DNA from 3 places in the Bradyrhizobium sp. USDA 4369 genome. Region 2 is predicted to be linked to each of the others. Evidence: predicted binding sites of a transcription regulator. Region 2 holds the regulator's gene; each other region holds the start of a gene.
What was found. Region 2 encodes LexA, which represses DNA repair genes until DNA is damaged. Its sites were predicted from a motif close to TGTTCNNNNTGTGTTCNG; they were not measured.
Positions count from the first base shown of each region.

Region 1: a site for LexA is predicted at 1,191-1,208, ahead of ACVIJ6_RS28890 (single-stranded DNA-binding protein). Genes of this name have one in related genera too.
Region 3: a site for LexA is predicted at 1,349-1,366, ahead of ACVIJ6_RS03915 (ribonuclease T2 family protein). Genes of this name have one in related genera too.

Region 1 covers NZ_JBSRYH010000001.1:6,355,633-6,358,906, forward strand. The annotation lists gene ACVIJ6_RS28885 (outer membrane protein) at 145-897, opposite strand; gene ACVIJ6_RS28890 (single-stranded DNA-binding protein) at 1,367-1,867, shown strand; gene ACVIJ6_RS28895 (hypothetical protein) at 1,947-2,114, opposite strand; gene gyrA (DNA gyrase subunit A) at 2,458-3,274, shown strand, end outside.
Region 2 covers NZ_JBSRYH010000001.1:6,232,476-6,235,749, forward strand. The annotation lists gene ACVIJ6_RS28300 (hypothetical protein) at 89-529, opposite strand; gene lexA (transcriptional repressor LexA) at 911-1,609, opposite strand; gene ACVIJ6_RS28310 (molybdopterin molybdotransferase MoeA) at 1,811-3,019, opposite strand; gene ACVIJ6_RS28315 (alpha/beta fold hydrolase) at 3,153-3,274, opposite strand, start outside.
Region 3 covers NZ_JBSRYH010000001.1:824,363-827,636, reverse strand. The annotation lists gene ACVIJ6_RS03920 (23S rRNA (adenine(2030)-N(6))-methyltransferase RlmJ) at 1-484, opposite strand, end outside; gene ACVIJ6_RS03915 (ribonuclease T2 family protein) at 607-1,308, opposite strand; gene ACVIJ6_RS03910 (hypothetical protein) at 1,445-1,909, opposite strand; gene ACVIJ6_RS03905 (hypothetical protein) at 2,080-2,400, shown strand; gene ACVIJ6_RS03900 (DUF3617 domain-containing protein) at 2,482-3,027, shown strand; gene ACVIJ6_RS03895 (ATP-binding protein) at 3,100-3,274, opposite strand, start outside.

The DNA of each region.
Region 1 (3,274 bases), 120 kb from region 2:
CCCACCCGCCAAACCTTGATAGCTGCTCTGATCGGAAAAAGCCGTCACCCAAATGACACAACGGCTCAGCAAGTGCTGGTTATGGCACACAAAAAAAGGCCGGCGCATGGCCGGCCTTTGGTCGTATTCAATTCGAGCGTGTGATCAGTAGCGCGACACGCCCGGACCGCCGAAGTGGTAGGAGATGCCCGCTTTGACGGTGTGAACCGTATCGCTCCACTCGGAGCGGTTGGCCGCCACCGGCGTGTACTGGAGCGTGCTCTTGCCAAAGTCGAGATAGTTGTACTCGACCTTCGCCGACCAGTTCGGAGCGAACATGTATTCGGCGCCCGCGCCGATCGTCCAACCCCAGCGCCAGTCGCTCTGCGCCGCGCCGAAGGCGGGGCCGAACAGGCCCGGATCATAGCGGTGCTGCAGATCGCCGACCGCGGCACCGCCGCTGACGAAGAACAGCGCCGGACCCGCAGCCCAGCCGAGCCGGCCCTTGATGTCGCCGAAGCCACGAAGCTTGGTGAAGTAGCTGTCGCCGGCGCCCGCGGTGATGACACCCGAGCGGCCGTTGATGTCGGCCCAGTGGTAGTCGCCCTCGAGGCCGAACACGATGTTGTCGACCTGCCAATTGTAGCCGATCACGCCGCCGGCGAAACCGCCATTGATGTCGTAGCGCTGCGTGCCGGCAAAGCCGACGCCGTTCGGCGCGCCGAAGAAGGTCTCATCGCTCCGGCCCCAGCCGCCGCCGCCTTGCAGGCCGATGTAGAAGCCGGCCCAGGTCGGAAGCGGAGCGGGCGCCGCCATCGGCGCCTTGGTGTAGGGCCGGGCGGCAAGATCGGCGGCTCCCGCGGGCGCCAGGGCGCCCAAAACCATCAGACTGACGGCTCCAAGAAAAACTCTCTTCATCCGAAGTCTCATCCCAACTCTCCCGGGTTCGGCGCCTCCAATTCGTCCCCGGAGGCGCACTTTTGCGAATTGGTGCGACCGCGCTTGCGGCCTCAATCCATCCGCAAATATACGCGATTCAACCCTGGATACCGTCTCCCAAAAGCCACAGGCGAGGAGGATGTGAGGCGATATAACCTAATGAAAGTTAATTACTTTTTCGTGATTTAGGGAACTTTTAAGAGGTTCCATTCGGGGAACTCGGGGTTCCATTAGGTTCCATGGAACTCGACGCAAGGTTGTAACGAGTCGGTGCGAACAAAACTGGAACAATGACGGTTCTCCTGCTATATGTGGATAAGCGACGAGAAAATGGGTGGCTGGCGCGGCAACCGTATAGGGTCCGCGCCGAGAGGACGGGCGCGCCAGCCTGCACCGGGAGGCCGGTGGGATGACCGGCCCAGTGATGAGATAACCGCGGGAGAGTGTGATGGCGGGTAGCGTGAACAAGGTGATTCTGGTCGGCAATCTCGGGAAGGACCCGGAGATCCGCCGCACGCAGGACGGTCGGCCGATCGCCAATCTGAGCATCGCGACGTCGGAAACGTGGCGCGACAAGGGAACGGGCGAGCGCAAGGAAAAGACCGAGTGGCACCGCGTGGTGATCTTCAACGAAGGTCTCTGCAAGGTTGCCGAGCAATATCTGAAGAAGGGCGCCAAGGTTTACATCGAGGGCGCGCTGCAGACCCGCAAATGGACCGACCAGAGCGGAGTCGAGAAGTACTCGACCGAGGTCGTGCTGCAGGGCTTCAACTCGACGCTGACGATGCTCGATGGCCGCGGCGGTGGTGGCGGCGGCAATTTCGCCGACGATATGGGCGGCGGCGATTTCGGCAGCAGCGGCCCGTCGATGGCGCCCCCGCGCCGCGCGGTGGCTTCGGCCGGCGGTGGCAGCCGCAACAGCGACATGGACGACGACATTCCGTTCTGAGGTCGCGCTCCCAGGAATGCACCCTGCCGCCGATCGCGGTGGCAGGGCGTCCGTCACCTTTGAATTGGGGAGCGGACGCTCAGGCGCTCGCCAGATCGGCGCGGGCCGTCGTGACCTCGATCGCCTCGTCGTCGGACCCGTCGATCTCTAAGCCGCGGTCGCGCTGGTCAGCCTCGCCGTAGGCACTGATCCAATCGGTGGCGTCTTGAGCGCCGGTTCGGAGTTCAGCGAGACGATCAAGAGCCATAGTCCAACTGGACCACAACGGTTTGGCCGAGCAGGTCGCACAGGTCTGACAGCTTGCCGGATCTGATCGCGGATTTCGTGTCGGGCGAGATGGATCAGCTTCACGTCGGACGTTTCGCGGTCGGTCGTCGAGCCGCGCGGAGCACGTGAATCGCGGCTGCGGCAAGACGATATCAAGGGCGCCTGCGGCCGGCTCCCAAGCGAGGCGCGGTGTCCTCGTTAAGTAACTGGAAATGCGACAAAAAAATCCTTCGGGCTGGAGCGCCGGGGGGTGGCCTGCGGCGCGGCGATGCGCTATATGATTCCACGCGATTTTCGCGTGTCAAAACCGACCGGTATCCCCTTTGTCCGATCAAGAAGATGAGAAGCCCGGCGAGCCGGGCGGACCTTCCGACATTCGTCCCGTTTCGATCCTCGATGAGATGAAACGCTCCTATCTCGATTACGCCATGAGCGTGATCGTGTCGCGAGCGTTGCCGGATGCGCGCGACGGCCTGAAGCCGGTGCACCGGCGCATCCTGTATTCGATGTACGAGCAGGGGCACACGCCCGACAAGAAATACGTCAAGTCCGCGCGCGTGGTCGGTGACGTCATCGGTAAATACCATCCGCATGGCGACCAGTCGATCTACGACGCCATGGTGCGCATGGCGCAGGACTTCTCGATGCGCGTGCCGTTGATCGACGGCCAGGGCAATTTCGGTTCGGTCGACGGCGATCCGCCTGCGGCCTATCGATACACCGAGGCGAAGCTCGCCAAGTCGGCGATCCCCCTGCTCGACGACATCGACAAGGACACTGTCGATTTCCAGGCCAACTACGACAATTCCGACAAGGAGCCGTCGGTTCTTCCGGCCAAGTTCCCGAATCTGCTGGTCAACGGTGCCGGCGGCATCGCCGTGGGCATGGCCACCAACATCCCGCCGCACAATCTCTCCGAGGTGATCGACGCCTGCGTCGCGCTGATCGACAATCCTGCGATCTCGATCGACGAACTCACCCAGATCATTCCAGGCCCGGACTTTCCGACCGGCGGCATCATTCTCGGCCGGGCCGGCATCCGCAGCGCCTATCATCTCGGCCGCGGCTCGATCATGATGCGCGGCAAGGTGACCATCGACACCATCCGCAAGGATCGCGAGGCGATCATCGTCTCCGAGA
Region 2 (3,274 bases):
GACTTGGCGAATCCAGACCCGGCGAATCCAGACGCGCCTAACGAGGGTGGACTTGCCAAGGAAACGCAGCGGGGGCCGAGCAGTACGATCAGGTGATGCTGATACGGCGAATCGTCGGGCTCTCTGTCGCCGGAAGCTCCTCCGCAACATCCGGGCGTCGATCGGCTGATGGCTTGGTGACCGGCAGCTGCAGCACGGTCACGCGCTGGCCCTCGCACAGCTGGGTCACAAGCACATGGCGCCCGTCGGCGAACTCGACAGCGTCGTGATGGCGATCGGGAATGTGCTTCTCGATGGTGTTGAACTTGGCCACGCGCTCTCGGATCGTGCGGGTCCACAGCCAGCGGCTGTCGTAGCGGACGTCCTCGGCGAACGCGAGCTCGGTGCCGGGGAGCATGCAGACCGCGACGTTGGGCTCGCTTTCCAAGGCGAAGCCACGGGTCGCGGTGCCGCGGAAAGTCGTCGATATCAGCGTCTCGCCGACCTTGGCGGGACGGGAGGCAACGGCATGGAGGCTGTAGTCACACATCGGATCGCTCCTCGTTCAGAGATAGCCGACCCACGCTCCCCCCGGACAGGCGCAGGCCTCTATCAGAGTGGACATCAAGGAGGATGTTAGCGCGCGCTTCGCGGCATTTCTGCGCTGATCTGCACGGCCTCTGCCTGCGCGCGATCACAAGCGTTTGAGCACGCGTTCGAGTCTACCGCGTTGCACATCATGAGGTGCATTGGCAGAGGGCGTGATTGCTTGCCGCCAGCGGCCGCTGTCGCGCGACGCACCGCTTCAAGAGGCGGCCGCCGCATCGTCCCGATGGCGGAGCTCACTCACGCCACCGGTCAGTGCTGAGGTTCGCTGATGGTGATGACCGCTGAGCTTGTCGGCGTCCGTATCCGCGCAGCGTCTCCGCGATCAGTATTTGCGATAGAGGCCAACCAGCTTGCCCTGGATCTTCACCCGGTTGGGCGGCAGGATGCGCACCTCGTAAGCGGTGTTGGCGGGCTCCAGCGCGATCGAGGCGCCGCGGCGCCGGAAGCGCTTCAGCGTCGCTTCCTCGTCGTCGATCAGCGCCACCACGATGTCGCCGGTGTCGGCGGTCTCGTTGCGCTGGATCAGCGCCATGTCGCCGTCGAGGATACCGGCATCGACCATCGAATCGCCGCGCACTTCGAGGGCGTAATGATCGCCATTGCCGAGCATGTCGGCGGGAACGCTGATCGTATGGCTGCGGGTCTGCAGCGCCTCGATCGGGGTACCGGCGGCAATCCGGCCCATGACCGGCACCGCGACGGGCCGCTCGCCGTCGTCGAGCGCGGGCGTGGAGGTTCTCACCTTGCCGAGATTCCCCTCGATGACCGACGGCGTGAAACCGCGGCGGTTGCTGGCCGCCTGCGACAGCTCCGGAAGCTTGATCACCTCGATCGCGCGGGCGCGATTGGGCAACCGACGGATGAAGCCGCGCTCCTCCAGCGCCGTGATCAAGCGATGGATACCGGACTTCGAGCGCAGGTCGAGCGCATCTTTCATCTCGTCGAAGGACGGCGGCACTCCGGCTTCTTTGAGCCGTTCATTGATGAACCGCAGAAGTTCGTACTGTTTGCGCGTCAGCATCTCGACCTGGTCCCCAGTTGGTGTCGTCCGAGTCCCGTGCCGTGCTCCGACGACCAGCGTTCGAGAGCGAAGGGGAATCGGACGATCGCGTTCGCCCGCAACATACTAAAAACAAATCATGAACGGACACTATATGTTCGATGTGTGTTCCGCAATCCCAAAAATATGGTGAACGGACCGGGATTTGCCGGGGAAATCGGCTCAGAGCGGCAGGCGCAGGATCTCGCATGGGCTTCCGGCCGGTGCCCTCGGCGCGAACGCCGGGCGGATCACCAGCGCCTGCGACAGCGCGAGATTCCCGAGCAGCGAGGAATCCTGCTGCGTCACGGGGGTTGCGATCAGCATGCCGTCGGCGCGCTTGTCGAGCTGTGCCCGCAGATAGTCCTCACGCGAATCGTTGGCGCCGAGGTCGCGGCCGAGCAGGGCGGTCTCGCGCGGCAGCTGCGCCTCCCGGCCGATCAGGCTGCGAATCAGCGGCACCAGAAACAGGATCGCGCAGACATAGGACGACACCGGATTGCCCGGCAGACCAATGACGCGCATGCCGGCGAGGCGGCCGTGCATCATCGGCTTGCCCGGGCGCATCGCGATCTTCCAGAACGCCATCTCGACACCCTCGGCCTCGAGCGCCTGCTTGACCAGGTCATGATCGCCGACCGATGCGCCGCCGGTCGTGACGAGAATGTCGGCCGCGGCCTCGCGCGCGCGGCGAATGCCGGCGACGGTCGCTTCGAGCGTATCGGCGGCAATGCCGAGATCGATGGCTTCGGCGCCTTCACTGCGTACCAGCGCGCGCAGCGCGTAGCCGTTGGAATAGACGATCTGGCCGGGCCCGGGCGAGGATCCGGGCATCACCAGTTCGTCGCCGGTCGCGAGCAGCGCCACCTTCGGCCGCCGCCGCACCGGCAGCATCGGATGGTTCATGCTGGCGGCGAGCGACAGATCGCGGTCGCTGAGACAGCGCCCGGCCTGCAGCAGCACCATGCCCTGGTGGAAGTCCACGCCGGCGGGTCGGATGTGCCGGCCCTTGATCGCCGGCTCCGTGATCACGACGTGGCCATCCTCGGCGATCGTGTCCTCCTGGATCACGACTGCATCGGCCCCCTCCGGCACCACGCCGCCGGTGAAGATGCGGGCGGTTTCGCCGGGCCCCACGACGCGGTCGAACGGCCGTCCCGCCGCGACCTCGCCGATGACTTTCAATCGCACCTTGGGCTTGTCGGCGTCGGCCGCGCGCAGGGCATAGCCGTCCATCGCCGACATCGCCTCAGGCGGCTGGGTCCGCAGCGCCGCGAGGTCGCGGGCGAGCACTCGGTGAAACGCGGCGTCCAGCCCCACCATCTCCTCGGCCAGGGGCTCGGCGCCGGCGAGCACCGCAGACAACGCATCGGACACCGGCATCAGGGCCATGGAACTTCCTTCGGACGGAGACGGGGGACGACTCGAAAGTGTCGCCTTCTAACCGAACGCACACGGCCCGGCCAAGGGTCTAAGCCGCGCGCCACGTTCGCATCAGTCCGCGGGGCCCGCCTCGGCAGCGATCTCAGAGCCCCGCGAGAAAGCCCGCGATCAGGCGGGTGATCTCTTGCGGCCGCTCCAGGCTCGGCAGATGCGCCGCTTCGGCGATCGCGCAGCCCGAGCCGTTCGGCAATGTCGCCGCGATCA
Region 3 (3,274 bases), 5.4 Mb from region 2:
GGCCGCGACGCTCGTTCGGCGGTACGAAAGCCGGCAAGGCGACCCAACCGTCGAGATCGACGACGCGGGCCTGCGTGTCGCGGCGCAGCGCATCGATTAGCTGCTTGCGCGGGATCGGCGCCAGCTCGCACAGGGTCATACGGTCTTGCGGCCGCAGCAGCGCGCGGGCGATCAGCGGCGAGCCCGGATAGGCGACGAGCTCGCCGGGCGTATTGAAGGATCTGACGATGTCGAGATAGGGTGCGACCAGCGCATAGGCTTGGTCCGACAGCCGCGCCTGCAGCAGCCGCGCGATGCCGGTGAGGAATTCGCCGCTGCGCGTGGCCTCGTCGCCGGTGAGATCATACAGGCCGGCGCCGGCATGGGTGTCGATGACACGAAACGCGGCCGGCTTCTCCTGGAGGTAGACCAGGATGCGGGTCAGCACGATGTGCTTGATGACGTCGGCAAAGCCGCCGGCGTGAAAGGCATGTCGGTAATTCATGCCGCAGCAGTTACGCCGTTCCGGATGAAAAGGGTACCCCGGCGATGCGCCCGCCGCGCACAGCGAGCAGGGCGCGGCCGGGAATGCAGCTGTGCCGCCCTCCGGCCGTCGCCCGGCGACTGCTACCCGCCGCGCACCGGCGGCATGTTGACCTCGTCGCGGCGGCAGGCCTGGCGATCGACTTCATCGCAGTTGCGGAATTCCAGATTCTTCGACAGGCAGATCCGCACCTCGCTCAACCGGGTGCGGTTGCAGGTCACGGCAATGGCCGAACTGGTGAGCTTGGGATTGGCCTTGATGAAGGCCTCCTCGATCGCGGTGGGGGTGACCGTCTTGGCCTGCGACAAATCGAGGAATTCCTCCGGGATCTTGATCGCGGCGCGCGCCTTGCGGATGGCTTCGAAATAGGCCTTCGCAGACAGGCCGGCGCAGGTGCCGTGCTTGTCCCACTCGTTGTAGATCAGTCCCGGCGCCGGCATCAGATCGAGCATCGAGGTCATGATGTTGCGCGGCAGGCGCGGCGCCGGCTGCTCGCAATATTCGGGATAGCCATTTTCATATTGCGGCCACAGCCCATGCACGACGAACGAATAGGGCCGTCCGCTGCATTGCTGGGAGCGGCTGCCGCGGCCGCCGCGCTCTTCGGCCTCGGCGCAGAACGAGGGCGACCAGGAGAGCGACAGCACGTAGAAATCGAACGCGCCCGGCGCGTTCTGGCGGCGGTCCTGGGCGCCGGCCGGCCCGGCCCCGAGGGCGCAGAGCAACGCGATACAGGCGGCCGTTCTGAACAGCAGGGCAGCGGGTCGGCGCAGGCATTCGAACATGGCTAACTCCCCGGAGAATTCCAGGAACTTAGCAGTCGTCCGGAACATTTCAAGAACAAAGATGACACTGCTCGCGGCCGGCATTGTCACCGGTGCGAAAGCTGCCGATCAACAAGCCGCAGGTGGCGAGTGTGGATCAGGGCTTGGCGGCGCGGCAGGCTGGATTGAAGGCCCAGTTGCGGTCAAGGCCGACGACGCAGAATTCGACGCCCTGGTCGTAGCCGGCGAAGCCGCCATCCTCGATGATCGAGTAGTTGACGGTCCGCACCTTGCCGTCGCTGACCATCACGCTGCCGGTGCAGAACCGGCGCGGAATGTTGTCGGACTGCCAGGGGCGGAAGGCGATCTCGCGGACATTGGCGACGCCGGTGATCGTCAGCGTCGAATTCCAGAAGGTGCTTTCCTTCTCCTGGAACCGCGACACGATCGTCGGAATGGCTGCCTCGCAGGGCGCGACGCGGCCTTCATATTTCGGGCCGGACAGCCAGAAGTTCATCTCCAGCGGATTGGCGGCCTTGGCGGGAGCGGACGCGGCGAGCGTTGCCAGCAGCGCGCCACAAACCGCGCCGAACGTCTTGAAAGCTGAGCTGAAGTCGCGCATGGGCCGTCCGCAAAGGCTGGATCCGAGGGAGGAGACCGTGCCGCGACCGCCACAGCAGGTCAAGTGCAACGCGGCAACACTCCACGATTAGTCCTGTTAACCGCAGGCCGGTGTTCTTTTCTTGGCCGGACATGACCTTTAGGATGACGCGCCAGCGCAAGGAGAATGCAATGCGGATGCTGAAGGGCGGGATCGTGAAGGCCCGAATCGGAACGACGGCCGGCCTGATGGCCGCCATGGTGGTGCTGGCGGTCGCGCCGGCCCACGCCGATTGGGTGCCGCCGATCAAGGGCAACGACATCGGCGGCATCATTGCCTATCCGGTGGCGCAGACCGCCGACGCCCGCCAGATCGCGGCTGATCACTGCGCCTCCTACGGCAAGGTCGCGAAATTCCTCGCGGTCGATGCGCGTTATGGCGGCTATGTGTCCTTCGCCTGCCGCTGGGTGCCTTACGGTTCGGCGCAGCGGCCCTTGCGGACGCTGTACTGAACCGAATCGAGGCCTGACTAAACTAACGCCATGATTCGGCGTCATCGGTCCGCCGATCGACATCAAAGCCGGAACACAATCATGACACGTCAGCGCCTCGTCCTCGGAGTTCTTTGTTGCGGCCTTTTGTGCGGGACGGCGGGCGTCGCTTTTGCCCTCGACCTGCCGGTGCGCAAGCCGGGCCTGTGGGAGCTTAAGATGCTCAGTTCCGGCGGCCAGACGCCGGAGGCGACGATGCAGCACTGCACCGACGAGACCACCGACAAGGAGATGAACAGCTTCGCTTCGCCGATGGCGCAGCAGGTCTGCTCCAAGCAGGACATCCAGAAGACGGCGACCGGCTACGTCACCGATTCGGTGTGCAATTTCGGCGGCATCAATACGACGTCGCATGCCGACATCACCGGCGACTTCAACTCTGCCTACACGGTGAAGACGATGTCGCGGGTCACTGGCGGCGCCGCCGGCACGGGTGTCAAGGACACCGCGATGACGATCGAGGCCAAGTGGCTCGGGGCCTGCAAGCCCGGCCAGAAGCCCGGCGACATCGTCATGCCCGGCGGCATGAAGATGAACATCAAGGACATGGGCAAGCTCAAGAACCTGATCCCGGGCGCGAAGCAGTAGCGCGGAAGATGGATCGCCGCACCTGTCGGCGAGTTACGAGCGGGCTGCTCCGCCGGCAGCGCGCTCCTTCACTCAAACCGGGATCCGCACGCTCGCCCGCAGTCCCCCCATCGGGCTGTCGCCGAGCGTGATGTCGCCGCCGTGGGAGCGCGCGATGTCGCGGGCAATGGCGAGACCCAATCCGGTGCCGCCTTCGTCCTGGTTGCGCGCGTCGTCCAGGCGCAGGAACGGCTTGAACACCTCTTCG